2 regions of the Streptomyces sp. 2A115 genome follow, and region 2 is predicted to be linked to the other one. Evidence: predicted binding sites of a transcription regulator. Region 2 holds the regulator's gene; the other holds the start of a gene.
The links. Region 2 encodes HspR, which represses chaperone genes until heat shock. Its sites were predicted from a motif close to TTGAGNNNNNNNNNCTCAA; they were not measured.
Positions count from the first base shown of each region.

Region 1: the regulator HspR is predicted to act here: its motif matches at 2,592-2,610, upstream of lon (endopeptidase La).

Region 1 covers NZ_JBQQCG010000089.1:23,670-39,487, forward strand. The annotation lists gene ACTWQR_RS45815 (SpoIIE family protein phosphatase) at 1-1,291, shown strand, start outside; gene ACTWQR_RS45820 (hypothetical protein) at 1,470-2,393, opposite strand; gene lon (endopeptidase La) at 2,633-5,050, shown strand; gene ACTWQR_RS45830 (MarR family winged helix-turn-helix transcriptional regulator) at 5,321-5,797, shown strand; gene ACTWQR_RS45835 (hypothetical protein) at 5,960-6,745, opposite strand; gene ACTWQR_RS45840 (nitrate- and nitrite sensing domain-containing protein) at 7,101-10,082, shown strand; gene ACTWQR_RS45845 (roadblock/LC7 domain-containing protein) at 10,079-10,609, shown strand; gene ACTWQR_RS45850 (DUF742 domain-containing protein) at 10,615-11,052, shown strand; gene ACTWQR_RS45855 (GTP-binding protein) at 11,033-11,686, shown strand; gene ACTWQR_RS45860 (styrene monooxygenase/indole monooxygenase family protein) at 11,711-12,964, shown strand; gene ACTWQR_RS45865 (NlpC/P60 family protein) at 13,073-14,290, opposite strand; gene ACTWQR_RS45870 (hypothetical protein) at 14,397-14,735, opposite strand; gene ACTWQR_RS45875 (TetR/AcrR family transcriptional regulator) at 14,785-15,510, opposite strand.
Region 2 covers NZ_JBQQCG010000039.1:16,356-32,173, forward strand. The annotation lists gene ACTWQR_RS29605 (hypothetical protein) at 1-2,144, shown strand, start outside; gene ACTWQR_RS29610 (hypothetical protein) at 2,141-2,320, shown strand; gene ACTWQR_RS29615 (hypothetical protein) at 2,376-3,017, shown strand; gene ACTWQR_RS29620 (peptidoglycan-binding protein) at 3,025-3,894, shown strand; gene ACTWQR_RS29625 (hypothetical protein) at 3,981-4,133, shown strand; gene ACTWQR_RS29630 (hypothetical protein) at 4,120-4,374, shown strand; gene ACTWQR_RS29635 (heat shock protein transcriptional repressor HspR) at 4,537-5,013, opposite strand; gene dnaJ (molecular chaperone DnaJ) at 5,021-6,211, opposite strand; gene grpE (nucleotide exchange factor GrpE) at 6,293-6,994, opposite strand; gene dnaK (molecular chaperone DnaK) at 6,991-8,868, opposite strand; gene ACTWQR_RS29655 ((Fe-S)-binding protein) at 9,257-11,548, shown strand; gene ACTWQR_RS29660 (FG-GAP repeat domain-containing protein) at 11,802-13,217, shown strand; gene ACTWQR_RS29665 (FG-GAP and VCBS repeat-containing protein) at 13,247-14,689, shown strand; gene ACTWQR_RS29670 (integrin alpha) at 14,883-15,818, shown strand, end outside.

The DNA.
Region 1 (15,818 bases), on a different contig from region 2:
GATCGCGGTGCCGCTGCGGGCCCGCGGCGTGACCCTCGGCGTGGTGAGCTTCTACCGCTCAGGGAAACCCGTCCCCTTCGAGGACGACGACCTGTCCCTGGCCCAGGAACTGGCCGGCCGCGCGGCGATCTGCATCGACAACGCCCGCCTGTTCACCCGCGAGCACAACACCGCCCTGGCCCTGCAGCGCAGCCTGCTGCCCCGCGGCCGGCCCGAGCAGAACGCCGTCGACGTCGCGTACCGCTATCTGCCCGCGCACGCGGGTGTGGGCGGCGACTGGTTCGACGTCGTCCCGCTGTCTGGCGCCCGGGTGGCGCTGGTGGTCGGCGACGTGGTCGGCCACGGACTGCACGCCGCGGCCACGATGGGCCGACTGCGTACCGCCGTCCACAACTTCTGCTCCCTCGACCTGCCCCCCGACGACCTCCTCACCCACCTCGACGACCTGGTCGGGCGTCTCGACCGGGGCGAGGGCTGGGCGGGGGACGACGACACCGACCTCGACGCCGGGGTCGTCGGCGCCACCTGCCTGTACGTGGTCTACGACCCGGCGTCCAGGCGCTGCAGCTTCACCCGCGCCGGCCACCCGCAGCCCGCGGTCGTCCGCCCCGACGGCACCGTGGAGTTCGTCGACGTGCCCTCGGGACCACCCCTCGGCGTCGGCGGCATGCCCTTCGAAACCGTCGAGATGGAGATCCCGGAGGGCAGCCAACTGGTGCTCTACACCGACGGTCTGATCGAGGACCGGCTCCACGACATCGACGACGGGCTCGAAAGGCTCCGCGACGTCCTCGCCTCGGTCGGCCGCCCGCCGGAGGAGACCTGCGAAGCGGTGCTCGACGCGCTGCTCCCGGCCCGCTCGGCCCGCCCGAGGGACGACATCGCCCTGCTCGTCGCCCGCACCCGCGCCCTGGGCCCCGAACAGGTCGCGGAGTGGGAGCTGCCCAGCGACCCGGCGGTCGTCACGCGCGCCCGTTCCTCGGTCACCCGGCAACTGGCCGAGTGGGACCTGGACGAGCTGTCCTTCACCACCGAACTGGTCGCCAGCGAACTGGTCACCAACGCCATCCGGCACGCGACAGGACCCGTCGAACTCAGGCTGCTCCGCGACCGGGCACTGATCTGCGAGGTCTCCGACGGCAGCAGCACCTCACCGCGGCTGCGGCGGGCCAGGACCGAGGACGAGGGCGGTCGCGGCCTCTTCCTCGTCGCGCAGCTGACGGAGCGCTGGGGAACCCGCTACACCAGCGCCGGGAAGATCATCTGGACCGAGCAGACCCTGCCGACGTGACGTGACGTGACGTGCCGGTCGGCCGGACGAGGTCAACCCCACGTCGCAACAAGTAGTTCGGGGGCCAGGGTCGCGGCGAGCGTGAGCCGGGAGCGCTGCTTTCCCGCCGACGGCCCCCGAGGGGCGCACGACGCCGGAGTGCTCCACGTCGTCAAACCCGCGTCGCAACTCCACGTCGTCAACTCCAGGTCGGCGACAAGGAACCCGCAGGACCCTCGTAGGGCACGGGCCGACCCGTGAACGCGTCGAGGAGCATGCGGTCGCCGACCGGGCGGGCCAGCTTCACCGTCACCTTCTCGAGGCGCAGCTCCGACGTGCAGACACCGCCGGAGCCGCCGCGGATCGAGGCGGCGAACACCACGTTGTCCCCGCCCTCCAGCACGTCGACGGCGGGGCCGTCGTCGCAGGATCCGTGCTCGGCGAGCACAGTGAGGCTCCGGCCGTCCTTCGCTATCGTGACCAGCCCGGCGAGCGACGACAGCGCGTCCCCGGACTCGGCCCGCGACAGGGGCTTGACCGGGGGCCGGGGGAGTTTCGAGGGGGTGACCGCGACACGCTTGAGCGGAGTGTCGTACTCCTTGACGGTGAAGTGCCAGGCGGGGACCGTCGCCGTACCCCGGTTGGTCAACAGGGTCATGTCGCCGAGCCGGGCACCGGTCACGGTGAGACGAGGACCGTCGTTCCCGCCCCGCGCGAGCTTCTCGTACGCCGCCCGCGCCGAGGTGACCGGGACGGCGAGCGAGTCACCGCTCCGCCAGCGGACCTGCCCCTTCGGCTGCGGCTCGGCGGGAAGCGAGCCGCGCAGCTCGAAGTTCTGGGTCGCGTACGCGCGCTTGTCGGCTTCGTTGCGAAAGGCCCCGTCGGGCAACTGAACCGAGTCGCCCATCGGGAAGTAGCCCTCGCGCCACAACCGGGCGGCCTCCGAGCCCTCCCAGGCATCGGCGACCTGGCGAACGCGGTCCTCGGCACGTCCCGTGTAGTGGTCGCCGCCGCCGCTGGACACGCTTTCGTTGCCGCATCCGGCGGCTCCGAAGGCTCCGGCGGCGAACAGACCGAGTATGACGACCTGCTTGGCCGCTTCGACCGGGTGGACAGTTCGCATGACGCCCTCCGAGGCAGACGGCGGAACCCGTATCCGACGCTGCACCTGTGACGCCCCGGCCGGGCGATGCGTTCATTCGTCTCCGCCGCACGCCTGCTGATGCCGCCGGAGCGCCGCCCGAGCGCCGTCCGAGCCTCTCGCGGAAGCTGATCGCTGACAGCGAACGCAGCTTGGGGAACAATCAGAGGCTCACATGCATTGAGTCGGCATAGCTCAAGTTGTTTGTCGAGAGGAAGATCATGGCTTTGACGTCCGCACCGCTCACCCTGCCCGTGCTGCCGCTCGACGACGAAGTCGTGCTGCCCGGAATGGTGGTGCCTCTGGACCTGAACGACGCCGACGTACGAGCGGCGGTGGAGGCCGCACAGGCAGCCGCCCGTTCCAGTGGGGGTAGCAAGCCGAAGGTCCTGCTTGTTCCACGGATCGACGGGACGTACGCGAACACGGGGGTGCTCGGCACGGTCGAGCAGGTGGGACGCCTCGCCGACGGCGACCCCGGTGCCCTGATCCGCGGTCGCAGCCGGGTGCGTATCGGCGCCGGCACGACCGGCCCCGGGGCCGCTCTTTGGGTGGAGGGCCTCGCGGTCGAGGAGACCCTGCCGGACCCGGTGCCCGGCTCCGTGACCGAGCTGGTCAAGGAGTACAAGGCGCTGGCCACCAACTGGCTGAAGAAGCGCGGCGCCTGGCAGGTCGTGGACCGCGTCCAGCAGATCGACGACGTCTCCGCGCTCGCCGACAACTCCGGGTACTCGCCGTTCCTGACGACCGCCCACAAGATCGAGCTGCTGGAGACCGCCGACCCGGTCGCCCGGCTGAAGCTCGCCACCGAGCAACTGCGTGAGCACCTCGCCGAGCAGGACGTCGCCGAGTCCATCGCCAAGGACGTACAGGAAGGCGTGGACAAGCAGCAGCGTGAGTTCCTGCTGCGGCGGCAGCTGGAGGCCGTGCGCAAGGAGCTGCGCGAGCTGAACGGCGAGGCCGAGGGTGAGGAGTCCGACGACTACCGGACCCGGGTGGAAGCCGCTGATCTCCCCGAGAAGGTGCGCGAGGCCGCGCTCAAGGAGGTCGAGAAGCTGGAGCGGTCGAGCGACCAGTCGCCCGAGGGCTCCTGGATCCGGACCTGGCTCGACACCGTGCTCGAACTGCCGTGGAACGAACGCACCGAGGACGAGTACGACATCCAGGGCGCGAAGACCGTCCTCGACGCCGAGCACGCCGGTCTCGAGGACGTGAAGGAGCGGATCACCGAGTACCTGGCGGTGCGCAAGCGGCGTTCCGACCGGGGCCTGGGTGTCGTGGGCGGGCGGCGCGGCGGTGCCGTGCTGGCGCTCGTCGGCCCTCCCGGCGTCGGCAAGACGAGTCTCGGTGAGTCGGTCGCGCACGCCATGGGACGGAAGTTCGTCCGGGTCGCCCTCGGCGGCGTACGGGACGAGGCGGAGATCCGCGGCCACCGGCGTACGTACGTCGGCGCGCTGCCCGGCCGTATCGTCCGCGCCATCAAGGAGGCCGGGTCCATGAACCCGGTCGTGCTGCTCGACGAGATCGACAAGGTGGGCTCCGACTTCCGCGGCGACCCCGCGGCGGCCCTCCTCGAAGTCCTCGACCCGGCCCAGAACCACACCTTCCGGGACCACTACCTGGAGGTCGAACTCGACCTGAGCGACGTCGTCTTCCTCGCGACGGCGAACGTGCTCGAAGCCATCCCCGAGGCGCTGCTCGACCGCATGGAGCTGGTGCGGCTCGACGGCTACACCGAGGACGAGAAGGTCGTCATCGCGCGGGACCACCTGCTGCCGCGACAGCTGGAGCGGGCGGGTCTCGAAAAGGCCGAAGTCACCCTGGCCGAGAGCGCGTTGCGCAAGCTCGCCGGTGAGTACACGCGGGAGGCGGGCGTACGAAACCTGGAGCGGGGTATCGCCCGACTGCTCCGCAAGGTCGCGGCCCAGCACGAACTCGGCGAGCGGGAACTGCCGTTCACCGTCACGGACGAGGATCTGCGCGGGCTCATCGGGCGGCCGCACCACGTGCCCGAGTCGGCCCAGGACCCGGCCGAGCGCCGCACGGCCGTCCCGGGTGTCGCGACCGGGCTCGCGGTGACCGGTGCGGGCGGCGACGTGCTCTTCGTCGAGGCGTCGCTGGCCGATCCGGAGACGGGCGCGGCGGGTCTGACCCTCACGGGCCAGCTCGGCGACGTCATGAAGGAGTCGGCACAGATCGCGCTCTCCTTCCTGCGCAGCCGCGGCGCCGAACTGGAGCTGCCGGTGGGCGACCTGAAGGACCGGGGTGTGCACATCCACTTCCCGGCGGGCGCGGTCCCGAAGGACGGCCCGAGCGCGGGCGTCACGATGACGACGGCACTGGCGTCGCTGCTGAGCGGCCGCCTGGTCCGTACGGACGTGGCGATGACCGGTGAAGTCTCCCTCACCGGACGGGTGTTGCCGATCGGTGGCGTCAAGCAGAAGCTGTTGGCCGCGCACCGGGCCGGAGTCACCACGGTCATCATCCCGAAGCGCAACGAGCCCGACCTGGACGACGTCCCGGCCGAGGTCCTCGAGAAGCTCGACGTCCACGCGGTCACGGACGTCCGGCAGGTGCTGGAGCTGGCGCTGTCCCCGGCGACGAACGGCGCGAGCCCGGAGGTTCCGGTGGCGGCGTGACGGGTGCCACCGGTTGCTGAAAACGGCCCGGATCTCCGGTGATCACCGGAGATCCGGGCCGCGCGCATGCTCCGGGCGGCACGGCCCCGGCCCCGATGCCGAGCCCAGAGTCTGCCGCTGGTCTATTCCTGCGAAATACTGGGCCCACTGCGGCGACGGTGGTTTTGGCGGAAACTTTCAGGATCGAGAAACCGGATCATGGGTGCTGACGTGCACGAGGGCGGAAACGGCGAGGAACACGGGACGAAATCCGGCACGCCCGAGAGTGGTATGGACCACGACGATATGGTTCAGGGCGGTGTGGACCAGGGCGGTGTGGACCAGGAATTCCTGGCCCTGGAACGTGAGTTGACGGTCCTCCTGCGGCGCGCCCGTGCCTCCTCCGGCGAGATGGTCCGCGAAGTCCACCCCGACCTGGAGTCCTCCGCGTACGGCCTCCTCGTACGCCTGGAGGAGTGCGGGCGCCAGCGCGCCACGGAACTCGCCGCCTACATCGGCGTCGGCAAGGCCACGATGTCCCGCCAGCTCCGGGCCCTGGAAGAGCTCGGCCTCGTCGCCCGCGAGCCCGACCCGGCGGATGGCCGCGCCTGGCTCGTCCACCTCACGGAGGAGGGGCGGGTGCGGTTCCGGAGGGTGCGGGGGGCGCGGCGGGCGCGGTACGTACGGGAGCTCGCCAACTGGGACCGTAAGGAGGTCGCCGAGCTGGCACGACTGCTGCATCGGCTGAACCGGGGTGTCGAGGGCTGAGCGGGTCGTTCCGCGACGGCTCTCCCGCTTGGAGGGCGGTTCGTTGTCTGCGGGTTGTGGGGGCTGGTCGCGCAGTTCCCCGCGCCCCTTACGGGGCTACAGTTCCCAGCGTCCCTTACGGGGCTGCAGATTCCCGCGCCCTGAGGGGGAGCCCTCATCCGCTCACAGCTCCACGTACACCACCGTCGCGTCGTCGTGCCGCTTGCTCCGGCCCAGGAACACCCGCTCCGTGTCCGCGACTTCCAGCGCCCGTACGCGGTCGATCAGCGCCTGGCCGCCCTCCTTGCGGACGAGCGTGAAGCAGTCCGTCCAGTCGCCCTCCCGGAACTTCTCCACCCAGCGGGTCGCCCCGTCCGTCAGCGCGGCCAGGGCCCGGACGTCGGTGCGCGGCAGCACCCCCGTCACCGCCCGCTCCGCCACCGAGGGATCCGCCGCCGCCGTGAAGAAACCGCCCTCCTTGTTGCGGAGGGTCGCGTCGGTGAGGGCATGCGTGGCCAGGGAGGCGCGGGGGACACGGGTGAGGCGGTCGTCGAGGAGGGGGGTGACCACTCCGGCGGGAGATTCCACGAGGAGGGCCGAGTCCGACAGGACCAGGTACTCGACGGACTCCGGCGACCAGCGGGCCGTGACAACAGTTGCCTGTGGGGTGCGTGGGTGAGAAAGGTCACAGGTGGCCTGATGTGCGTGAGCCGTACGCGCGATGGCGTGCCTCAGTACCTCGGTGAGTGTCAAATCTCTTCGTGAAACGGACAGTTCACCCAGTGCACCGCCCAGTCGGGCCGTGAACCAGGGGACGGAATGCAGACAGCCGGCATCGGTCGCCGGGGGCGTCACACCGTCCAGGACGACGAGTGAACCGCCCTGTCCGGAGGCCGGAAGTCCGACCGATGCGTAGTCCTCGTCCGGGCGGGCAGGGTCCCCGGGTACCGAGATCAGTTCCGTGCGCATCCGGCCAGTCTGCACGAGCCCTTCACAAGCCGAGTCAGAGGCTGGCAATGGCCGCCCAATTGAGCGGGACCAGCAGGTCAGGCGCCTGTTTTGGGGTGGAATCACCGACTCCGGGGAAGCGTGGCGGCGCATCTTGCCACCGGTCGCGGTGGACGTCCAACCGGCCCGCCGCGCAAGGGTGTCGCACGCGCCACAGGAACTTGCCGGGCCACTCCCAACCGATGTTCACTCCTTCGTGTGGCGGGTCAGGCGATGCACGACCACTACCCACCGGCGCTGGGAGGGTCGGGAGCCGTACCGGGACGACACGTGAGTTGACGGATCGTCACCCGGGCCTATGGGGAACGAGTCAAGAATGCGAGCATCGGTGCAGATGATGCGGCCTCGGCGCAAGGGCAGGCAGTCGGCCTCGGGTGGGGCCTCCGGGCGCACACCGAACTCACCGGCCGCACAGGACACTCCCTCCGCACAGGACACCCCGGACCCCGCGGGCCGCGGCCGCCCCGCTCACGTACGCAGCCGTTTGATCGTCGCCGTCGCCGTCGTGGCCGCCGCGATCGCCGGAGCCGGCGCACCGTCCGTGATCGCCGCCTCCGGTGACCTGAACGACTCCCAGAACCTGGTGACGCTCGCCGAGCGCACCCAGGACGCGTTGGCCCTCGCCCACTCACTGGCCGACGAACGCGACGAGGTCACCTCCTACCTCGCGGCCGGCCGACCCGACGGCGAGGGCCCCTCGGAGCGGCGCAGCGCCCGCGTCGACCGGCAGGTCGAGGAGCTCCGCGCGGAAGCCGTCGAGGCAGAGGCTCCCGCGGCGTTCCGCAAGTCCCTCGACAGCATCGCCACCGTGCGCAGAGCGGCGCTCACCGGGAAGAGCACCGCTCTCGAAGCGCATCAGGCGTACTCCGCCGTCCTCACCGAACTCCACGATCTCGCCGAGGAGCTGGCCGAGCGGATCCCGCCCCGCGCGGGCTCCGGCGCGCACGCCCTCGCCGACCTCGACACCGCCGTCCAGCAGGCGGCCGCCGCCCGCGGCCTGCTCCTCGCGGCCCTGAACGTGCCCCGCACGAGCCGGACGACCACGGACCCGATCACCGGACTGACGACGACCACTCCGTCGTCCGGGGCCGAGACCAGGCAGCGCAACGCGCTCACCGCCGCCGCGCAGCAGGCCAACGTCCGCGAGCAGGCGGCCCTCGCCGACTTCCAGAACACCGCGCCGAAGGCCGACGACGACTCGTACGACTCCACGGTGACCGGCCCCGACGTCACCACCGCAGAGAAGTACCTCACGAACCTCGCCGACCAGCCCACCCTCTCCGCCTCCGAACTCGGCACCAGCACCAAGAAACTGGACGCGGCGCTCTCCGCCCGCGTCGAGCTGATGCGCGGCGTCGAGGCCTCCCTCAACACCCAACGGGCCAAGGAACTGGCCCAGCTGCGCGACGACGACGTCACCGACCTGGAGATCCAGGTCGCGCTCCTCGGCGCCCTGATGCTGCTCGCCGTCGGCATCTCCACGGCCATGGCCCGTACGCTGACCCGCCCGCTGGCCGTCCTCCGACTCGGCTCGGCCCGTCTCGCCGCCGAACCGGCCAGGGACGAACCGGTCAGGTTCACCGGCCGCAACGACGAGTTCGCCCAGGTCGTACGCTCCGTCAACGCGCTGCACGCGCACGCCCTCGCGCTGCACGAGCGGATGACGAGCCTGGAGGGCGACCGCAAGCACCTCATCACCCAGCGCCAGCGGATGGCCGACGAGCGCGATCGGTTCCGTACCGAACTCGCCGAGGCCACCGCCCACTTGGAGCAGGTCCGGCGCAGCATCCACGGCACCTTCGTCAACCTGGCCCTGCGCACCCTCGGCCTCGTCGAGCGGCAGCTCGGTGTCATCGAGAGCCTCGAGGAGCGCGAGCAGGACCCGGACCGGCTCGCCACGCTCTTCCGGCTCGACCACTTCGCCACCGTCATGCGCCGCCACAGCGAGAACCTGCTGGTCCTCGCGGGCGCGGAGCACGGCCACCAGCATCCCGGCCCGGTCCCGCTCGTCGACGTCGTACGCGCCGCCGTGAGCGAGATCGAGCGGTACGAGCGGGTACGGATCGCCGCGCTGCCGCCGCACGCGCACCTCGCCGGGTTCGCGGCGGACGACCTCAGCCACCTCCTCGCCGAACTCCTCGAGAACGCCTCGTCGTTCTCGCCGCCCGACATCCCCGTCGAGGTCTCCGGCTGGCTCCTGGAGAGCGGCGAGGTCATGCTCTCCGTCCAGGACGAGGGCATCGGCATGACCGCCGACCGGCTCGGCCAGCTCAACGCCCGCCTCGCCGACTTCGACGCCGAGGACACGTACGACCAGGAGAGCGGCGACGGCCTCGGGCTGGGTCTGTACGTGGTGGCCCGGCTGGCCCAACGGCACGGGCTGCGGGTCCAGTTGCGCGAGCAGAAGCAGGGCGGCATCACGGCGGTCGTCGTCCTTCCCAAGTCCCTCCTCGCCGCCGCACCCTCCCTCACCGTCCCCTCCGCGACCACCACCCGGACGACCGAGGGCATGCCCCCGATGTCCCTGCCGGGAGCGGACGCGGAGGTGAACTCCAATGTCCTGTACGCCCGTTCGTCCCGCGACCCGCTGATCGCCGCCGCGGAGGACGCACTGCGGGACGCGGGCGACGCGAGCGGCGCCCGGCAGGGGTACGCGGCCGAGGAGCCCGTACGCGAGGACACCGCGCCGAGTGGCGGGACCACCGAGACATACGGAACTGTCGAACCGTTCGAGACCCCCGGCCCCGAGACGACGATGGAGCTCATCCCGCTGCCGCCGGCGGCAGAGGAGACCTCCGAATCCGGTGAATTCCGGGCCCCTGAATGGGAAACCCGGGAACCCGAAGCCCGCGAACCCGGAGTCGGCGCCCCCGCGGTCCAGCTCCCCGCGCAGACCGGCACCGACCCGTACGCCATCGGCCCCGACACCCACGAGCGTGTCCCCGACCAGCGACGCGCGCCGACTCCGCCACAGGCGCCGTACGAGCCGTACGAGCCCCAAGAACCGCCCGTGTCGCAGGCACCGCCCACGCAGTCCTTGCCGCAGCGGGTCACCGACAAGGGTCTGCCCAAGCGGACCCCCAGGATCTCCACGCCCCCGCCGCCCACGCGGCCGCGTACGGGATCCGTCGACGCCGAGGCACTGCGCCGCAGGCTCGGCGGATTCCACCGGGGCGCGAGCGAGGGCCGGCGCGACGTCGAAGCGGAGATCGCCGAACAGACGTCGGAGCTGGAGAAGCCCACCACAGATGCCGTAGAAACCACCAAGGGGGACCCAGTAGAGGAGGCAAGCAGTTGACCGCGCCCACCACCTTTGGACTGAGCACTGAAGCCCGCAATCTGCACTGGCTGCTGACGAACCTCGTCGAGGAGGTGCCGGGGCTGCTGTCGGTCGCGGTGGTCTCCTCCGACGGCCTGTTGCTGCTCTCCTCCGACCCCGGGAGGAACGCTCAGGCGGCAAGGGAGACCAGGGAGAAACCCGCCGGCCCCAAAGGCTCCGCGGCTGACCTGGCCACCATCGTGTCAGGCATCGGCAGCCTCGCCATCGGCGCCGCCAAGCTGATGGACGGCGGCGAGGTCAAGCAGACGATGCTCGCGATGGAGGAGGGCGGCCTCTTCATCATGTCGATCAGCGACGGCTCGCTGCTCGGTGTGCACAGCGCCCCGGACTCCGACATGAGCGTGGTCGCGTACCACATGGCGCTCTTCGTGGGCCGCGCCGGCCACGTCCTGACCCCGGAAGTCCGCAGCGAGCTGCGCCAGTCGATCGAGGCCACGTCGACCGAGGCCTCGGCGGAGGCCACGTCGGTGAGGGGCGCCAAGTGAGCGAAATGAGCGGAGCGCCCCGGCTCCCGGTCCGCGGCGGCGACCTCCCCCACTCGCGACTTCGCTTGAGCGGGGGGACCCCCATCGCCGCCCGCGTACGCCCCTACTCGCTCACCGGCGGCCGTACGCGCTTCGGCCACGTGCTGCTCGTCGAGACGTTCGTGGCGGCGCTCGAAGCCCCCGAGGAGCGGCGGGAGCTGGAGAATGGTTCCCTCTCGACCCGGGTGATGCCGGAGATGCGGGCCATCGTCGAACTCTGCCGCCGGATGCGGACGGTGGCCGAGATCGCCGCCCTGCTGAGGATGCCGCTCGGTGTGGTCCGGGTGCTCATCAGCGACCTGGCGGACCAGGGAAAGATCCGTGTGTACGGAACAGGTCACGGCCCGGGACAGCCGGACCGCGCTCTGCTGGAAAGGGTGCTGAGTGGACTCCGTCGTCTCTGACGCCTCCCGCGTCTCCGATGGCTCTGGTTTCTCCGAACTCGTCGTACCCGACGAGGAGTTGAAGGCCTGGCAGACCGACCGGACGCGCGCCCCGATCGCCACGAAGATCGTGGTGGCGGGCGGCTTCGGCGTCGGCAAGACCACGCTGGTGGGCGCCGTCTCGGAGATAACGCCTCTCCAGACGGAGGCGCTGATGACCCAGGCCAGCGAGGGCACCGACGACCTCAGCGGAACGCCCGAGAAGCTGACCACCACCGTGGCCATGGACTACGGGCGCATCACGCTCGACGACGACCTGGTCCTGTATCTGTTCGGCACGCCGGGGCAGCCGCGCTTCTGGTTCATGTGGGACGACCTGGTGCGCGGCGCCATCGGCGCGGTGGTCCTCGCCGACACCCGGCGCCTGACGGACTGTTTCCCGGCGCTCGACTACTTCGAGAGCTGCGGATTGCCGTACGTCGTCGCGGTCAACCACTTCGACGGCAGCGACGAGTTCGAGCCGGAGGATGTGCGCGAGGCCTTGACCGTGCCCGGACACATACCTGTCATGATCATGGATGCCAGGCGCCGGATCTCGGTGGTCGAGACCCTGCTCGACCTGGTGAGGCACGCGCTCGACGCGAGCCCCGAATAGGACGTACGCAGAGTTAGGACCCGCATGCGGAAGATACTCGTCGTCGGAGCCGGCCAGTCCGGTCTCCAGCTCGCCCTCGGACTCCAGTCGCACGGGTACGAGGTCACCCTGATGTCCAACCGGACGGCGGACGAGATCCGTACCGGCCGCGTCATGTCCACGCAGTGCATGTTCCACACGGCACTGCAGCACGAGCGCGATCTCCAGCTGAACTTCTGGGAGTCCCAGGCCCCGAAGATCGAAGGACTCGGCGTCTCGGTGGCCGCGCCCGGCTCCCACGACCCGGGGCCCACACAGCGCGCGATCGACTGGGTGGGCAAGCTCGACGGGTACGCGCAGTCCGTGGACCAGCGCGTGAAGATGGCCGGCTGGATGGAGACGTTCGCCCAGCGCGGCGGCCAGCTCGTCATCCACGGCGCGGCGGTCTCCGACCTCGACTTCTTCGCCCGTACGTACGACCTCGTCCTCGTCTCGGCGGGCAAGGGCGAGCTGGTCTCGATGTTCGGCCGTGACGCCTCCCGCTCCCCGTACACGCAGCCGCAGCGCGCCCTCGCCGTCGCGTACGTCCACGGTCTGGGCCCGCGCCCGGAGCACCCCGACTACGAGGCGGTCCGCTGCAACCTCGTCCCCGGCGTCGGCGAGCTCTTCGTCATGCCGACGCTCACCACCTCCGGCCGCGCGGACATCCTCTTCCTGGAGGGCATACCCGGCGGCCCGCTGGACGTCTTCAAGGGCGTCAAGGACCCGGCGGAGCACCTCTCCCTGACCCTGGAACTCATGGAGCGGTTCACGCCGTGGGAGTACGCGCGGGCCACGAAGGTCGAGCTGACGGACGCCGGCGGCACGCTTGCCGGTCGCTACACGCCCACTGTCCGCAACCCGGTCGGCCGGCTGCCGGGTGGTGGTCTGGTCCTCGGCGTCGCCGACGTGGTCGTCGCGAACGACCCGATCACCGGTCAGGGCTCCAACTCGGCGTCGAAGTGCGCGGCATCGTATCTCGACTCGATCCTGTCGCACGGCGAGAAGGCGTTCGACGAGGCGTGGATGCGGGCCACGTTCGAGCGGTACTGGGACACGGCGCAGTACGTGACGAAGTGGACGAACGCGATGCTTGGTGCTCCGCCGGAGCACGTGCTCAACCTCATCGGTGCCGCCGGTCAACTCCCGCCTGTGGCGGACCGTTTCGCCAACGGCTTCGACGATCCGGGGGACTACGAGAACTTCTTCTATGAGCCGGAGAAGACTGAGGCGTATCTGGCGTCGGTAGTGGGGGGCTGAGCGCTCTGTCCCGGGTGCGGGTCGGTGGGTGCTGGTCGCGCCCACGCGGCGGAGCCGCATATCGATACAGCCCCGCGCCCCTGAAGGGGCGCTCCCTGCCAGGCGCTCTCACAGGGCGCTGTAGCCCTCGTCCGAGCCATCCGTGGCACCCCGGGGGAGCTTCGGCGGCGTGTACCGCCGCAGGGGCTGCCCGTCGGGGTCCGGCCGTACGGCCCCCAACACCGGGTTGGCCGCGATCGGTGAGACCTTGACCTTCGCCCCCGGTCGTGGCGCCTGCACCACCATCCCGTCACCCAGATAGATCGCCACATGCGTGGCCTCGGGGAAGTAGACCACCAGGTCCCCGGGGCGCAGTTCGCTCAGTGGGATCCGGTCGAGCTGGGCCCACTGCTCCTGGCTGGTCCGGGGGATTGGATGCCCCGCGTGGTCCCAGGCCTGTGACGTGAGCCCCGAGCAGTCGTACGCGTCCGGCCCCTCGGCGCCCCACTCGTACGGCTTCCCGATCTGCTCAACGGCATGGCGCAAGGCCTCATCACCCTGCCGGGAGGGCGGCCGCGAGCTGCTCAGCGCCCCCGACGCCGTGAACTCCTTCTGCGCCTCGGCCACCCCGGACTTCTCCAACTCGGCCAGCTGGGCGATCTGCCCGGCGCTGAGCGAGGCGAGCAGCTCTTCAACCTCTCCGAGGCGCTTCCGCGCCGCGGCCCGGTCCTTCTTCTGCCGTTCGGCGAGACTGAGCTGGTCGTCCAGTGCCCGGCGAGCCTCACGCGCCAGCTCGGCGGTCCTCTTCTCACGCCCCGCGAGCCGGTCCACCGTCTCGGCCCGGTCCAGCGCGACCTGCCGGATCACCTGGCCCTGGTCGAGGGCGTGCTGCGGATCCCGGGCGAGCAGCAGCCGTACGTACGAGGAGATCTCGTTCCTGCCCTGGTACTGCTGCCGGGCGAGCAGCCCCGCGGCGCCACGACTGTCCTGGAGCGAGAGCCGGGCCGCGGCGAGCCGCCGGTTGAGCTTCGCGACCTCGGTCCGCTGCCGCTTCAGCTTCTCGGCGGTCGCGTTGTACGCCTCGGTGGCCTTCTCGGCATCCCGGTACAGCCGCTGAAGGTCCGTCAGCAACTCGGCGACGGACCGCTCGGTGGGCTCGGGTGCGGCACTGTCGGCCTGCTCGGGTACGGAGCTGTCACCGGGCTGGGATGCGGAGCTCTCGCCGGGCTCGGGCGCAGCCGCGGTCGGTGCGGCCGCGGCCGGGACAGCGACGGCCGGCACGGGCGCGAGTACGGCGCCGGCCGTGATCGCCGCCGTACAGACCAACCGCAGAAGCCTTCCTGACACGTCATCACCTCCGGTGCGGGGCGGCCCTTCCGCTCGTCCGCACCGCGAGCATCAGACGCCCGCGCGAACTTCGCGCGCGGACCGTGGGCGGTTCGGCCCAACGAGGTCACTCGTCGGCGTCATCCGACTTGCCGTCCGGCGTGGTGTCTGGCTTGATGCCCGGCGCGGTGCCCGGAGTGGTGTCAGGCTTGGACCACGGCCACTTGAGCTTGCCGCCGCTCCTGCCTTCGGGGTCGTACTCGTACTTCCACCCCTGGTGCAGGCCCAGCCGCTTGCTCGTGGCCGCTTGGACGCGGCGGTAGACCAGGACTGTCGGCGGACCGCCCGCCGCGTCCGGCACCGGAACCCGGTACACCTTCGGCGGGTGTCCGGTCGGACCGAGCAGGATCGGCAGCACGCGGCCGTCCAGGGGACCGCCCTCGAAGGGGGTGTCTTCGCTCTTCACGCAGTCAGTGTCACAAACGGGGACCGGGCCGGCGGCACAGGCCGTCCGGTCACAGCAGGTGTGCCGCGTCGCGCACCACGGGCAGTACCCGACGGGCCAGGGCACCCAGGGGCCCGTCCGAGGCCTCCATCGCGACCGCGGCCCGTACGACTCCCGCGGTCTGCGCGTCCCGCCCCGCGGTCGCCACCAGACACGCCATGAACTGCTCGACGAGCCAGTCCCGCAACTCGTCCAGCGGCGGTTCCTTCTCCTCGTCCAGCCAGATCAACGAGGCGGCCTCGACGGCCGTGATCCACATCCGGACGGTCATCCGCAGCCGGGGCCCCGGCTCCTCGACCTCCACATGACTCAGGATGTGCTCGGCGGCGGCCCGCCGCACCCCGTCCACGATGGCCGTGGTCCGCGACGTCTCGACGACGCTCCCGCCCTGCAACAGTGCGCTGAACCCGGCGTCATGCTGATCCACGAACCCGAGATAACGGTCCAGGGCGTTCGCGAGCCGCTGCGTGAGCGGGCCCTCCGGCGGTTCGGCGAAACACTTCTCCAGCTCCTCCGCGGCCGACCGCAGGGCTGCCTCGTACAGCTGCTGCTTGCCGCCCGGGAAGTACCGGTACACCAACGGCCGCGAGACGCCGGCCGCCTCCGCCACGTCGTCCAGCGAGACCTCCTCCGGCGCCCTGTGCGCGAACAGCGACAGCGCCGCCTCGAGCAGCTGGCTCCGCCGCTCCTCGACACCGAGCCGCCGGTACGCGCGTGTGGGAGCCTCCGAGGTCATGTCCCGCAGCGTAACGCTCCGCTTTGGTTGGGCGGGTGGGTGCGGGTTGGCTTGAGCTGGGTGCGCAGTTCCCCGCGCCCCTGGAAAGCGTTCCTCGGGTCGGTTCGTATGGTGCGGGTGGGTGGGGGCTTGTCGCGCAGTTCCTCGCGCCCCTAAAAGACTTGGGGGGCTTGGGTTGGTTCTTACACTGCCGGTCCTCTTGGGCTGAGCGCGCAGTTCCCCGCGCCCCCTGAAGGGGCCCCAGCCCACCACTCGTCTGCAGTCTTCCGTCGGCGTGAGGGGACGTGCCGGGGCGTCCGAGCGCCGCG
Region 2 (15,818 bases):
GGGCGGGCCGCGGCACCGGCGACGTCGTACGCCCCGGCCAGTCCGTCGTCCACGAGGCGGGGGCGAACGGCCGTACGGTCCCCGCCTTCCGCGGCACCGTCCGGTCCCGTACGGCCGCGTCCGGCAGTGACACCGTCACCGTCCAGGCGCTGGACGGCGCGGAACGGCTGCGTGGACCGGCGGAGCTGCCACGCCCCTACCACGGGCTGCGCCACGGCCAGCCCGTGGCGACCGCGACCTGGTGCGTGGACGAACTCCTGCGCCGGGGCGGCATCCACAGCTGTCCACCGCCCCGGGCACCGGCCGTGGCCGAAGACCCCGCCAAGCCGTTCACCGTGCTCTACGCCTCGCTGCACGGCGGCTTCAACGCCTCGTACGGGCAGCCCGAGACGCTGCCGGCCCCGGCGTCGCACTCCTGGATCCGGGACGGAGCGCCGTTCGAGACGGCGCTGATGCCGAAGGCGGCCGGGCTCGCGGTGTCCTGGATGCCGCGGTCCCGCTTCGTCGTCGCCGGGAAGGTGTTCCAGGCCGAGCTGCATGTGAACACCGCCCTCTCGGTGGGCAGCGAACTGGAGCTCAAGCTGGTCTTCGACCGCAGCGCGGGCGCGTTCGGGAACTACGCGCTGAACGTGTACTTCGCGACCGGCGTCGTGAAGATCACCTCGGGCACGGTCGACGGCGGTGGCACCGTCGCCAGCTGGACGATTCCCAAGCTCGCCTCCCTCAAAGGGGTGTGGCATCTCGGGTTCACCGTGGACACCCGGGCGGGAACCACCGGCGGGAACACCCCGGCGACCGTGTATCCGCGGCTCACCGCACCCGACGGGGAGTACGTCATCCCGCCGACCGCGCCCTACACCTTCACCGAGGCGTCGGCTCTCCAGCCCCCTTCCGAGCTGTTCCAGGTCAATCTGAAGACGGACGTGGCCGTCGAGTGCCTCCAGGTCACCGACCGCTCCTGGCCCGACCTCGACTCGTACACCGCCGACGAGTGGGAGCAGAAGGGCCGTTGGGCCAAGGGCGCGGTGCTCGACGACTCGACGGTGCCGCTGTACGACGTGCCGAAGGTCTCCGGCTCCCAGTGGGACGCCATCACCGAGATCGCCCGCGCCACCCTCTCCACCGCCGAGTTCGACGAGCGGGGCGTCTTCCACTGGCGCGGGCCCGGCCGGTTCCAGTCGGTGCCGGCCCGGCCCGACCTCACTGTGACCACCCGGCGCGACATCGCCGCACTCACCGTCTCCGAGGAGATCGACGCCTGCCGCAACTACTGCGAACAGCCCTACCAGGACTGGACGGGCATCAGCCACACCTTCTCCGACACGGTCACCGACACCGCCGTACGGGAGATCAAGCCGGGCACCTCGGTGGAGGTCGCCTACGCCATCGCGGAGGACGAGCTCGACATCGGGCCGCTCCAGATCGAGGACGACGTGGCGCCCACCGGCGGCCACCGGGTCCGCTTCGGCAGCGCGGCGACCGGCGGCACCTCGGTCAAGGGCAGGGTGACGGTCGGCGCGCGGCGCGACGGCCCGAACTACATCGTCCGCTTCACCAACCACGGTACGGCGAGCGCCTGGACGGTCACCAAGGACGGCAAGCCGTCCGTGCAGCTCGTGCCGCAGAAGCGGACGGGCGACCCCAGACAGCGCTCGTACGCCTGGTACAACACCACCAGCCAGTTCCACTACGGCAAGCAGGTCTACCAGGCGGCCGCGTCCGAGTGGGTGCAGCAGCGGCAGGTCGCCTCGGACCTGTCGTACGCCATGCTCAACGCCGGCCGCTATCCGGTGCCGGTCCTCGGCGACGTGGAGGTGCTGCACGACCCGCGCATCCAACTCGGCGATGTCGTACGGGTGGTGGACACCAGCGGTGCCGCGCTCGACACGCTCGCCTGGGTCGTCGGAATCCGCACCACCTGCGCGTCCGGCGCCGCCCCGCAGCAGACCCTGACCCTGCGCGGCACCTCCTACAACGGCGTCCCGGCCGACTCCGGGCTCAGCCCGGACCCACCGGTCGATCCGGAGTACGGCACCCAGCGCACGTACTCCCTGATCGACGCGCAGAACGCGACGCTCGACGCCCTGACCACCAGCGCGATCACCTATCGCGAGCTGCTCAAGGCACCGGGAGGTGCGGCATGAGCGAACTGCCTCCGGAGGGCGCGCCGTTGGATCCCGCCGAGTCGGACCCCACCGAGTCGGACCCCACCGAGTACGACGGGAACGTGGCCCATCCCGTCCCGATCGACAGCCCCACCACACGGGACGGCGACGGCGGCACACCGGCCGACTCGCTTCCGCCCGTCCTCGGCGGCTGACCGCGCACCTCGTCTCCCGTCTCGCATCTCCCACGAGCTCCAGGAGGAAGCCGTCATGGCCCTGCTCACTCCGCTCGGCAGTCTCCCCTACCCACAGCCGGCCGACGCCGCGAACATCCCCGTGCACATCCAGTCGCTCGCCGAGGCGGTCGACGGCCGCACCGTGCTGCGGTTCGCCGACAGCGTCGCGCGTGACGCCAAGGTGACGGCCCCGGTGGCGGGCATGCTCTGCTGGCTCAGCACACCGAAGCAGTACTGGTACCACACCGGCAGCGTCTGGACCCAGCTGGCGCCCGCCCCGGTCCACAAGGCGAACTCGACGGGCGGCACCACTGCCTCGACGACGTTCGTGGAGACGCTCACCGGTTCCACCGGCGACCCGACCGTCGCCACCTTCACGGCGCCGGCCTCCGGCTCGGTACTCGTCTCGCTGGGCTCGCGCATCAGCAACAGCGCCACCGGTACGTGCTTCATGTCGGCGTACGTCCGGCTGAGTTCGAGTTCGACGGTGGTGCTGGCCGCCGGGGACGGCCGCTCGGCGATCTCCACGGGCACCGGCCAGATCTCGGCGAGCACCCAGTACCTGGTCAGCGGCCTCACCCCGAACAGTGTGTACACGGCGAGCGCCGCCTACAGGTGCACCGCCGGAACCGCCACGTTCGCCTTCCGGTTCATCACCGTCACCCCCGTGAGCTGAGGACGCCATGGCCACACCGCTGACCGCCGACGCCCTCGCCCGCGCCCTGCGCGGCGAGGGCGTCGCCCTTTCGGAACACACCAACTGGCGTACCCACAACCGCAATCACAAGGGCCCCTGGGGTCCTGTCCACGGCGTCATGCTGCACCACACCGCGGGCACCGACAGCCTCCGCCTGTGCCGCGCCGGCACCGCGGCGCTGCCGGGTCCGCTGTGCACCGGCCTGATCACGAAGGACGGCACGCTCCACCTGCTCGGCAACGGCCGTACGAACCACGCGGGTTCGGGATCGGCGGCGGTACTCGAAGCGGTACGGGCCGAGCGACCTCTGCCTGCCCCCGGCCCGGACGCCGTCGACGGCAACGCCCGCTTCTACGGTTTCGAGATCGAGAACCTCGGCAACGGCCGCGACCCGTACCCCGCAGCCCAACTCGCCACAGCGGAACGGTTGTCGACGGCTATCTGCCGCGCCCACGGCTGGTCAGCGGCGAGCGTGATCGCCCACAAGGAGTGGACGCGGCGAAAGATCGACCCGTCGTTCCCGATGCTGGTGATACGCGCACGGATCGCGGCACGGCTGGACAGCGGCCCCAAGCCGCCGCCCCCCGCTCCTGTCCCGGCCCCTGTGGCGTACGAACCCTTCCCGGGCGCCGCGTTCTTCGTACCGGGCCGCCGCAGCGAGCTGATCACAGCCGTCGGCAGGCGCCTGGTCGCCGAGGGCTGCGGCCGGTACGCGACCGGCCCCGGCCCCGTCTGGACGGGCGCCGACGTCCTCTCGTACGCGGCCTGGCAGCGCAAGCTCGGCTATGTGGGCGCGGCGGCGGACGGCATCCCGGGCCGGATCAGCTGGGACAAGCTGCGCGTGCCGCGCGGGTGACGAGCAGCTGAGGAGCGAGGAGCACCGAGAAGCAAGGGGAAGCCCCGAAGAGCGCGAGAAACACGAGGAGCACAAGGAGCACGACGATGACCGATGCCACGCGCAGAACCCTGCGTACGACCTTCCAGACCCTGTTCTCCCTGTTCTCCCTGTTCTCCCTGTTCTCTCTGTTCGCCCTGATCGCCGGGGGGCCGATGGTGGCGGACGATCGCCTGGAGGTACCCGATGACGGCGACTGAGGCGGAGGCCGTCGCGCTGGAACTGGAACGCCTGCGCCGCTCGGTCGACGTCGGCTTCGCCACCACCCGCGGTGACCTCGCCCTGCTCCTCCAACGCGCCGACCAGACCGACAAGACCCTCGACGAACACGAGTCCCGAATCGAGGCCCTGGAACGCACCCGCTGGCCGCTCCCCTCCCTGGCGGCGGCCACGTCGTGCACGGCACTGGCCCTGACGATCTGGCAGTCGATGGGCCGGTAGCCCAGCCCTGCGGGAGCGCTGCAACCGCGAGCCAGCCGAGCCGGAGATGTGTGGCTGCCGTGGGGGGCCGTCCACCACGTAAGGGGCACGGGGGCTCAGGTGGCAAAACCTGAGCATCCCGGGCCCCTCTCACGTGCACGCGTCAGTCCGTGTCAATCCGAGTCAGTCCGACGACTGCTGCCGCTTGGGCCGCCACACCACCAGCGCGCTCGTCTGCTGAACCTCCTGGTACGGCACCAGGTCCCGGCGGTACGAGGCGTGGACCGCCGCCTCGCGTTGCTGCATCGCCAGCGCCGCGCCGTCCAGGGCCGACTCCAGTTCCGCGACGCGGGACTGGAGTGCGGCGACCTGGTTCTCCAACTCGATGATGCGCTTGATGCCGGCGAGGTTGATGCCCTCGTCCTGCGACAGCTGCTGGACGGTGCGCAGCAACTCGATGTCACGGGCCGAGTAGCGGCGGCCGCGGCCGGCCGTGCGGTCGGGGGAGACCAGGCCGAGGCGGTCGTACTGGCGCAGGGTCTGCGGATGCAGGCCGGAGAGCTGGGCGGCCACCGAGATGACGTACACCGGTGTTTCTTCCGTCAGCTCATAAGCCCTACCGGTGAATGAGTTCTGCCGACGGCGTCCGGTTGCGTCCATGGTGTCCTCATGCTCCCTTCGCGGCCTGGAACAGCTCCGCCCGCGGATCCTCCTCCGCGGTCGCCTCGCGATACGCCTCCAGCGCGTCGCGAGCCTTGCCCGTCAGATCCGCGGGGACGACGACCTCGACGGTGACCAGCAGGTCTCCGCGCGTCCCGTCCTTGCGGACCGCGCCCTTGCCGCGGGCGCGCATGGTACGGCCGTTGGGCGTGCCCGGCGGCAGTTTCAGGGTGACCGGAGGTCCCCCGAGCGTGGGTACGCGGACCTCGCCGCCGAGTGCCGCCTCCGCGAAGGTGACGGGCACGGTGACGGTCAGGTTGTCGCCCTTGCGGCCGAAGACCGGGTGCGCGTCCACGTGGACGGTGACGTACAGGTCGCCCGCGGGACCGCCCCGTTCGCCGGGTGCGCCCTTGCCGCGGAGGCGGATGCGCTGGCTGTCACTGACCCCCGCGGGGATACGGACCTGCATGGTCCGGGACGACTTGGCGCGCCCCGAGCCGCTGCAGACCATGCACGGGTGCTCCGCGATCAGGCCGCGGCCCTTGCAGTCCGGGCAGGGGTCGGTCAGCGAGAACCCGCCACCCGAGCCGCGCGCCACCTGACCGGTGCCGACGCAGGTCGGGCACACGCGCGGTGTGCCGTTCTTGTCGCCGGTGCCCGAACAGGCCTTGCAGGGCGCCTGCGAGGTCATGCGGAGCGGAACCGTCGCGCCGTCCACGGCCTCCGTGAAGCTCAGCGTGACCTCGGTGTCGATGTCCTGGCCGCGCTTGGGCTGCGTACGCGTGCCGGTGCCCGGGCCCGCGCCGCCGCGGTTGAACAGGCCCCCGAAGACGTCACCGATCCCGCCGCCGAAGCCGCCCCCCGCCTGTCCTCCGCCCTGGGGGGCGCCTCCGAAGAGGTCCCCCAGGTCGAAGTTGAAGGAGCCGCCGCCGGCGCCGGGTCCGGGCCGGAACCCGCCGTTGCCGAAGAGGGCGCGTGCCTCGTCGTACTCCTTGCGCTTCTTGGGGTCGCCGAGGATGTCGTTCGCCTCGGAGACCTCCTTGAAGCGCTCCTCGGCCTTGGCGTTGCCCTTGTTGGCGTCCGGGTGGAACTCGCGCGCGAGCTTCCGGTACGCCTTCTTGATCTCGGCCTCGGTGGCGTCCTTGGGGACGCCGAGGACCTTGTAGTAGTCCTTCTCGATGAAGTCCTTGGTGCTCATCCTCGACGTCCCTCCTTCCGTACGTCCCTACGTACGCGCCGTACAGCCCCGCATACAGGTTCGCGTACGTCCTTTTTCACGTCAGCCCTCTTCCGGGCCACCGTTCTCCTTGTCGTCGGCCGCCGTTGTCGCCGTGTCCGCCTCGTCGGCCTTGACGGTCTGCGCGCCCGGCTGCGGCTCGGCCACCGCCACCCGCGCGGGGCGGATGGTGCGCTCGCCGAACCGATACCCCGGCTGCAGAATCGCCACGCACGTCGTCTCCGTGACGTCCGGCGCGTACGAGTGCATCAGGGCCTCGTGGATCGTCGGGTCGAAGGGCTCGCCCTCCTTGCCGAACTGCTGCAGGCCCATCTTGGCCGCGACGGTCTCCAGCGACTCGGCGACGGACTTGAATCCGCCGAGCAGTTCGCCGTGTTCCCGCGCGCGGCCGATGTCGTCGAGCACGGGCAGGAGCTCGGTCAGGAGGTTCGCGATGGCGATCTCCTTGACCGCGATCCGGTCGCGCTCGACCCGGCGGCGGTAGTTCTGGTACTCGGCCTGGAGCCGCTGGAGGTCCATCGTGCGCTCACCGAGCGCCGTACGGACCTGGTCCAGCTGGGCCGTCAGTCCTGCGGTCTGCGCTGCTGCTGCCGCGTCCCCGGCCCGGGCGGCCCCCTCCTCGGCGGAGGGGGCGGCCTTGGGCTCGGCGTCTTCAGGGGTGGCGCCGGAGGGGACGTCGGGCTGCTGCGGCTGAGCGGCCTGCTGCGGCTGCTGCTCGTCGAAGCCCGGGGTCTCCTCCGTCACGCGGCACCATCCTTCCGGTCACGCTCGTCGTCGACGATCTCGGCGTCGACCACGTCATCGTCGGACGCGCCGCCGGCCTTGGCGCCCGCGTCCGCGTCGGGACCCGGGGCGTCGGCGCCGCCCGCGGCACCCTGTCCGGCCTGGGCGTCGGCGTACATCGCCTGGCCGAGCTTCTGCGAGACGGCGGCGACCTTCTCGGTGGCCGTACGGATCTCGGCGGTGTCCTCACCCTTGAGCGCGGCCTTCAGTTCCTCGACGCTCGTCTCGACCTCGGTCTTGACGTCGCCGGGGACCTTGTCCTCGTTGTCCTTGAGGAACTTCTCCGTCTGGTAGACGAGCTGCTCGCCCTGGTTGCGGCTCTCGGCGGCCTCGCGGCGCTTGTGGTCCTCGTCCGCGTACTGCTCGGCCTCCTGGCGCATGCGGTCGACCTCGTCCTTCGGCAGCGAGGAGCCGCCGGTGACGGTCATCTTCTGCTCCTTGCCCGTGCCGAGGTCCTTCGCGGTCACGTGCATGATGCCGTTGGCGTCGATGTCGAAGGCGACCTCGATCTGCGGGACACCGCGCGGGGCGGGCGGCAGACCGGTCAGCTCGAACATTCCGAGCTTCTTGTTGTACGCCGCGATCTCGCGCTCGCCCTGGTAGACCTGGATCTGGACGGACGGCTGGTTGTCCTCGGCGGTGGTGAAGATCTCGGACCGCTTGGTCGGGATCGTCGTGTTCCGCTCGATGAGCTTCGTCATGATCCCTCCCTTGGTCTCGATACCGAGGGACAACGGGGTCACGTCGAGGAGCAGGACGTCCTTGACCTCGCCCTTGAGGACACCGGCCTGGAGTGCGGCGCCGATGGCGACGACCTCGTCCGGGTTCACACCCTTGTTGGCGTCCTGACCGCCGGTCAGCTCCTTGACGAGCTCGGCGACGGCGGGCATACGGGTGGAGCCACCGACGAGAACGACGTGGTCGATCTCGGAGAGGTTGATGCCCGCGTCCTTGATGACGTTGTGGAACGGCGTCTTGCAGCGCTCCAGCAGGTCCGCGGTCAGCTGCTGGAACTGGGCGCGCGTGAGCTTCTCGTCCAGGTGCAGCGGGCCCTCGGCGGACGCGGTGATGTAGGGCAGGTTGATCGAGGTCTCGGTGGACGAGGACAGCTCGATCTTGGCCTTCTCGGCGGCCTCGCGAAGACGCTGGAGCGCCATCTTGTCCTTGCCGAGATCCACGCCGTGGCCGCTGTTGAACTGCTTCACCAGGTAGTCGACGACGCGCTGGTCCCAGTCGTCACCACCGAGGTGGTTGTCGCCGTTGGTGGCCTTCACCTCGACGACGCCGTCGCCGATCTCGAGCAGCGAGACGTCGAACGTGCCGCCACCGAGGTCGAAGACGAGAATGGTCTGGTCGTCCTTGTCGAGACCGTAGGCCAGGGCGGCGGCCGTCGGCTCGTTGACAATCCGCAGGACGTTCAGACCCGCGATCTCGCCGGCTTCCTTCGTCGCCTGACGCTCGGAGTCGTTGAAGTACGCCGGGACGGTGATGACCGCGTCGGTCACCTTCTCGCCGAGGTACGCCTCCGCGTCCCGCTTCAGCTTCTGCAGGATGAAGGCGGAGATCTGCTGCGGGTTGAAGGGCTTCCCGTCCAGCTCGATCTTCCAGTCAGTACCCATGTGACGCTTCACGGACCTGATGGTCCGGTCCACATTGGTGACCGCCTGGCGCTTCGCGACCTCTCCGACGAGCACCTCACCGTTCTTGGCGAAGGCGACGACGGACGGCGTGGTCCTGGCGCCCTCGGCGTTGGTGATGACGGTGGGCTCACCGCCCTCCAGAACGCTGACGACGGAGTTAGTCGTGCCCAGGTCGATGCCGACCGCACGTGCCATTTCAATTCCTCCAGCAATGACTTGAGTGGAACGGACTCAAGTGTGCACGACGCTCGCCGCTGGGTCAACAGAGCTGAGTCGGGGTGGCTCAACTCTTATCTCGCCCTTACGCGCAATTAGGCTTTGACCTGCGGGGTTGACTGTCGGGCGCGGGCCACGGGGGGCTGGTCGCGCCCACGCGGCGGAGCCGCATATGTCACAGCCTCGCGCCCCTTGCGGGGCACGCCTCAGGCAAGCCTCAGCGACGCAGATCACCGCACCCCTGGCTACAGTGCGGCAGTAGAAGTGGGTAGTCTCAGAGGACTGCATAAGTTACCGCTTAGTAATGAGCTTCGAGAGGTCGTGGAGGCCGCTCGGAGGAACCCTCGCAGGCCCGAGGAGCCCCAAAATGCAACTCGCCGCGATCATCGTGTCGCTGGTTCTGACCGTGGTCGGCGTCGCGCTGCTCGCACGCGCCATCGGCCAGTTCGTCCGGTACTTCAAGCTCGGCCAGCCCGCACCCGCAGGGAGCCGTATCGACAACCCCTACCAGCGCAGTGTGACGCTGGTGCGGGAGTTCCTCGGCCACACGCGGATGAACCGATGGGGCGTCGTCGGCTTCGCCCACTGGTTCGTGGCGGTCGGCTTCCTGACGCTTCCGCCGACCCTCGTGCAGGCGTTCGGCCAGCTCTTCCAGGCCGACTGGCTGTTGCCGGTCATCGGCGACTTCCTGCCGTTCGAGATGTACACCGAGTTCATCGGCGTGATGACCGTCCTGGGCATCGCCGTGCTCATGGTGATCCGCCTGCTGAGCCTGCCCTCACGGGCGGGCCGCAAGTCCCGGTTCACGGGGTCCAAGGCCGGCCAGGCGTACTTCGTCGAGTACGTCATCCTCACCATCGGCCTGGCGATCTACACCCTGCGCGGCCTGGAGGGCGCGCTGCACCACGTGGAGGGCTACGAGGCCGGGTACTTCGCCTCGTACCCGCTGGTCCTCGCCTTCGACGGGCTGAGCGTCTCCGCGCTGCAGAACCTGGTCTACTTCACCGCGATGGTGAAGATCAGCGTCTCGTTCATCTGGATGATCGTGGTCTCGCTGAACACCAACATGGGTGTGGCCTGGCACCGCTTCCTGGCCTTCCCGAACATCTGGTTCAAGCGCAACGCCGACGGCTCGACCGCGCTCGGCGCGCTGCTGCCGATGACCTCCGGCGGCAAGGAGATCGACTTCACCGACCCCGGTGACGACGACGTCTTCGGTGTCAGTCAGGTCGAGCAGTTCTCCTGGAAGGGCCTGCTGGACTTCTCCACCTGCACCGAGTGCGGGCGTTGCCAGTCGCAGTGCCCCGCCTGGAACACCGGGAAGCCGCTCTCCCCGAAGCTGCTGATCATGTCGCTGCGCGACCACGCGCACGCCAAGGCCCCGTATCTGCTGGCCGGTGGCGGCAAGGACATGGAGGGCAACGAGAAGGCCACCAAGGAACAGCTGGCCGACGTGCCCGCCGCCGCGCTCGCCGAGGCCGAGCGGCCGCTGATCGGCACCCTCGAAGAGAACGGCGTCATCGACCCCGACGTCCTGTGGTCCTGCACCACCTGCGGTGCCTGCGTCGAGCAGTGCCCCGTCGACATCGAGCACGTCGACCACATCGTCGACATGCGCCGCTACCAGGTGATGATCGAGTCCGCCTTCCCGAGCGAGGCCGGCACGATGCTCAAGAACCTGGAGAAGAAGGGCAACCCCTGGGGGCTGGCAAAGAAGCAGCGCCTGGAGTGGACGAAGGAGGTCGACTTCGAGGTCCCGGTCGTCGGCAAGGACATCGAGGACCTGAGCGAGGTCGACTACCTGTACTGGGTCGGGTGCGCCGGTGCTCTCGAGGACCGCGCCAAGAAGACCACCAAGGCCTTCGCCGAGCTGCTCCACATCGCGGGCGTCAAGTTCGCGATCATGGGCGGCGACGAGAAGTGCACCGGTGACTCCGCCCGACGGCTGGGCAACGAGCCCCTCTTCCAGGAGCTCGGTATGGAGAACGTCGCCTCCTTGAACATGGCCTTCGGCGAGTCCCTCAACGAGGAGGGAGAGGTGGACGAGTCGACCAAGAAGCCGAAGTCCGCCAAGAAGATCGTCTCCACCTGCCCGCACTGCTTCAACACCATCGCCAACGAGTATCCGCAGCTCGGCGGCGACTACGAGGTCATCCACCACACCCAGCTGCTCCAGCACCTCATCGACGAGGGCAAGCTGCTGCCGGTAACGCCGGTCGAGGGCCTCATCACCTACCACGACCCCTGCTACCTGGGCCGTCACAACAAGGTCTACACGCCCCCGCGCGAGATCATGTCGGCCGTCCCGGGCCTGCGTCAGCAGGAGATGCACCGCCACAAGGAGCGCGGCTTCTGCTGCGGCGCCGGTGGTGCGCGGATGTGGATGGAGGAGCGGATCGGCAAGCGAGTCAACAACGAGCGTGTGGACGAGGCCCTCAGCCTCAACCCGGACATCGTCTCGACCGCCTGCCCGTTCTGCCTCGTCATGCTGACCGACTCGGTCAACGGCAAGAAGAACGATGGCAAGGCCAAGGAGTCCATCCAGGTCGTCGACGTCGCCCAGTTGCTGCTCGACTCCGTCAGGACGCCGGTCGACGACGAGCCCCCGGCGGGCGAGACCGAGTCGGAGAGCGAGCCGGAGCCTCAGCCGGTGAAGTAGGGCGACGCCACCCAGGCAGCCAGGCAGCCAGCACCCCATGCCCTCACCGGGCATGGGGTGCTGTCGTTCCTGATGGTCATTTGTTGTCGTTCGGGCCTCGGTGGGGAGCCATGTGTGGCTGGGGCGCAGATGATCGGCCGTTCTGGTTACTGACGGGTGACTTATGGCTCCGCGACGCGCATCATGTGCAGAATTGTTGTCTCACGATGCGCTCGGGGTTGACGTGACCAAGGGGAAAAGCGGGATACGAGTGATGAGCGCGGTGGCGAGCTGCGCCCTGCTTCTCTCCGGGTGTCTCGGAGCAGCCGAGGACGACAACCGCGGACAGGGCGACAAGGGTGACAAGGGCAGCGCAGGTGCCGCGCGGGACGAATCCGTCACCGTCGCGAAGGCCCCCGCCCGGCTCCCCGTCCCGCTCGGCAAGGGCAGCCGCATCCCCGACGACTTCAACGGCGACGGCAACCGCGACCTCGTCCTCAACGACCTCGTGAAGGGCAAGGGGGACAGCCACGGGGACGACGCGGGGATCGGTGTCGTCTACGGCTCCGGCTCCGGGTCCACCTCCGGATCCGGGTCGGGGTCCGGGTCGGGGTCCGGGTCGGGGTCCGGGTCGGGGTCCGGGTCCGGACCCGGGCGTGGACTCGCCCCGGCGGCACGGCAGTTGCTGAGCCCGGCGAAGCAGGCCGCGCCCACCGAGGGTCAGTTGCCCGCCGTCTTCGACGCCGAGGCGAGCTGCGACCTCGACGGCGACGGGTTCACCGATCTCGTCGTCTCGACCGATCCGCCGTTCGACGGACAGGGACAGCCTCCGGTGCCGTTGCAGGTCCTCTTCGGCTCGCCCCGGGGGCTGGTGGACCGGGCGGTGAAGCTGACGATCCCCGCGCAGGCACGTTTCGGCAACGACTGGCCGGACCAGCCGGTGTGCGGGGACTTCGACGGCGACGAAGCCCAGGACCTGGTGGTGCACGCCTCCGAAAGCCGGCTCAGCTATCTGCGCGGCCCGTTCAGCCGCGAAGGCGTGCCGAAAGCGGCCGGCGGCCCCCTGACCTCGCCCGGCAACGTCCCCACGCCGCCGGCCGTCGACGTCGACCGGGACGGGTACGACGACCTTCTCGTCCGTACCGCCGACGGCCGCACCACCAACGGCCCGGCCACCTCCGCCGTCGTCCTGGGCGGACCGGCCGGGCCCACCCGCGCCGGAGTCGCCCTCCCGAGCGGCATCGACGTCGACTTCGGCCGGTTCGGCAAGGGCGAGAGCCTCGACGCGGCGGTCGGTTCGATGAGCGGGACCGCGCTGCGGTACGACGTACCGGGCGCCCAGCCCGACAGTCTCGGCGTGGCGGGTACGGTCCTGGACTCCGGTGACTTCGACGGGGACGGGCTGAGTGAACTCGTGTCCAGCGGTTCGGAATTGAGAGTCCTGCGAGGGCGTACGGACGGACTGTCCACGTCCGGGATGGTGACCGTGCCGCCGCCGGCCCAGGGTGCCACCCGGGTCCTGACAGTGGCCGACTTCGACGGGGACGAAAGGGCCGATCTGGTGGTGCGGACGTATCGCGGGGACACGAAGGACACGATCGCCGTGTACGCGGGGGCGGAGAAGGGGCTGATCGCGCGGGAGCCCGAGCTCACCTTCTCCACCTCCCAGTTCCTGGGCATGGCGGACTGATGCGGCGGAGACGGAGACCTCTGCCCCTGGTGGCGTCCCTCCTGTTCGCGAGCCTGGCCGCGGGGTGCGGCGGCGGGGACGGCTCCTCGGACCGGCCCTCCACCGCAGAGAGGAAGCCCGGCGTCGGAAAGCCCTCCGAGAACCCCGATCCCGGTGACTTCAACGGCGACGGCTACGACGACTACATGGGCGTCGTCACCTCGCAGTCCAAGGACAAGGAGCGGGTCGCCGAGACGCTGGTCGTGGTCTACGGCTCCCCCGGCGGCCTCGACACAGCGTCGGCGCAGCGGACTTCGGCGGGCAAGGAGGGCTCCTTCTTCTACTTCGCCTCGGGCCCTCTGCGTACCGACCTCGACGGGGACGGCTTCACCGATCTGGTCGGCAGCCGCGGGGAGGGCGACACCTCGCGCGAGACCTTCGCCCTCTTCGGCGGCCCCCGCGGTCTGAGCGCCGCTCGCCCGCTCGACGTGCCCGACGGCTTCCGCGCGCAGGCCGCCGCCGACTTCGACGGCGACGGTTCGGTGGACCTGCTCGACGGCGGACACGGCGGCGCGGGCGACCCCTCCGCGACCGAGGCCGGCACCGACGGGCTGCTGCTGTACGGCCCGTTCGACCGCAAGGGCACCCCGAAGCGCCAGGCCGGGCTCGACCTCGGGCAGAGCGGGTACGCGACGCCCGGTACCGCCACCACCGGCGACTTCGACGCCGACGGGCGGGCGGAGGTGGTGTTCACGTACCGCTTCGACTCCGAGGAGGACGAGAGCGCGCCGTCGGGCCTGCACACGGTCGGCGTCTACGAGGGCGGCGCGGACGGACTCGTCCGCGACACCCGGCTGGAGTCGCGCATCAGCGAGGCCCTGGACACCCAGGACGGCCCCCGCAACCCGGCCACCGGCGACGCGGACGGCGACGGTGTCGACGACCTGCTGCTGCCCACACAGCTCGATGTGGCCCCGGCGGACATGCCGCGGACGGGCGGCGCGCTCACCATTCTGTACGGCGCCGAGTCGGGTCTCGGCAGCGGGCGTCCGGAGTCCATGATCGAGGGCAAGGGCGGCGAGAAGCGGCGGATCGACTTCGGGAGCTCGCCCGCCGTCGGCGACGTCAACGGCGACGGGAAGCCGGACGTCGTCGTGAACACCCCGGGCTTCCGGCGCCACGACGGCAAGGTCACGCTGCTGCCGGGCGGATCGCGGGGAGTGCCGTCCGCGGACGGTGAGCAGACGGTCGACGCCGAGACCGAAGGGCTGCCGGGGACCCCGAACCCGTACTACTGGAACGCCTTCCACCACCGGCCGCCGCTGCTCGACGTCGACGGCGACGACCACGCGGACGCGATCGTCTTCGGGCCGCTGTACGAGAAGCGGAAGGGGGCGTATCTGGTGCTGCGGGGGACGGATGACGGGTTCGACGCGGAGAAGGTGCGGCTCTTCACGCCTGAGGACATCGGGGTACCGCTGCGGCTGAAGTGACTTGCGCGGGCCGACCTCAGAAGTTCTCAGAATTCCCAGGAGTCACGTACAACCCTCTTGCCTCCGCGCGGGTCTCCTGATCGCCAACCGTCCGCGAACCCAAGGAAAACTCCGGGCAAACGCGGACGGTATGCGCACCCCATTGACTGCGGGCGCCCGCCAGGCGTCCCCGCATGCAGCAGGAGAATCCCGCATGCACAAGCACCTGCGACTCACCCTCGCGACGGCCACCGCTGCCGCGCTGACGGGTGGTCTGCTCACGTTCTCGGCGGTGACGGCCACGGCCGCCGATTCGACGACGGTTCCGCACGCCGACTTCAACGGCGACGGAATCGGTGACGTGGCCTTCTCGGCCGCGGGCGCGTATGTGAACGGCAAGGAGGCCGCCGGCCAGCTCGTCGTCCTGTACGGCACGGCGAGCGGCGTCTCCGGCGCCAAGCGGACCGTGCTCAGCCAGAACAGTTCCGGGGTCCCCGGCACCTCCGAGACCGGTGACTACTTCGGCGCTGAGACCGCGTACGCCGACTTCAACGGCGACGGCTACGACGACCTCGCGGTGTCCGCGGTCGCCGAGAAGGTCGGCACCGACGTCAACGGCGGCACCGTCGCCGTCCTGTGGGGCTCGGCGAGCGGTCTGACCGGCGCGGGCGTCACCGTCGCCGACCCGGCCGTCTCCGCCCACGACCACTGGGGCAAGAACCTTGCCGCCGGCGACTTCGACGGCGACGGCACGGACGACCTGGCCGTCGGCAACACGTCCAGCACCATCTACGTCTACAAGGGCGGCATCAGCTCGTCCGGCACGGCGGTGGGCGGCCGGTACACGATCGAGCCCCCGATCCAGTCCGGCGGCGACGCCAGGGGTCCGATCAACCTCACCGCGGGCGACATCAACGGCGACAAGAAGACGGACCTCGTGGTCGACGGCTACGAGACCGAAACCGCCATGGGCTGGAACACCAACTACTTCGTGCCGGGCACGGCGAGCGGCCTCGACGCGTCCGCGTGGCAGTCCATGAAGCCGGGCATCATCACCGCGATCGGCGACGTCAACGGCGACGGCTTCGCCGACGTCGTCTCGGGCGCGGCCTGGAACAACGAGACGGGCGACGGCACTGCCATCCCGGAC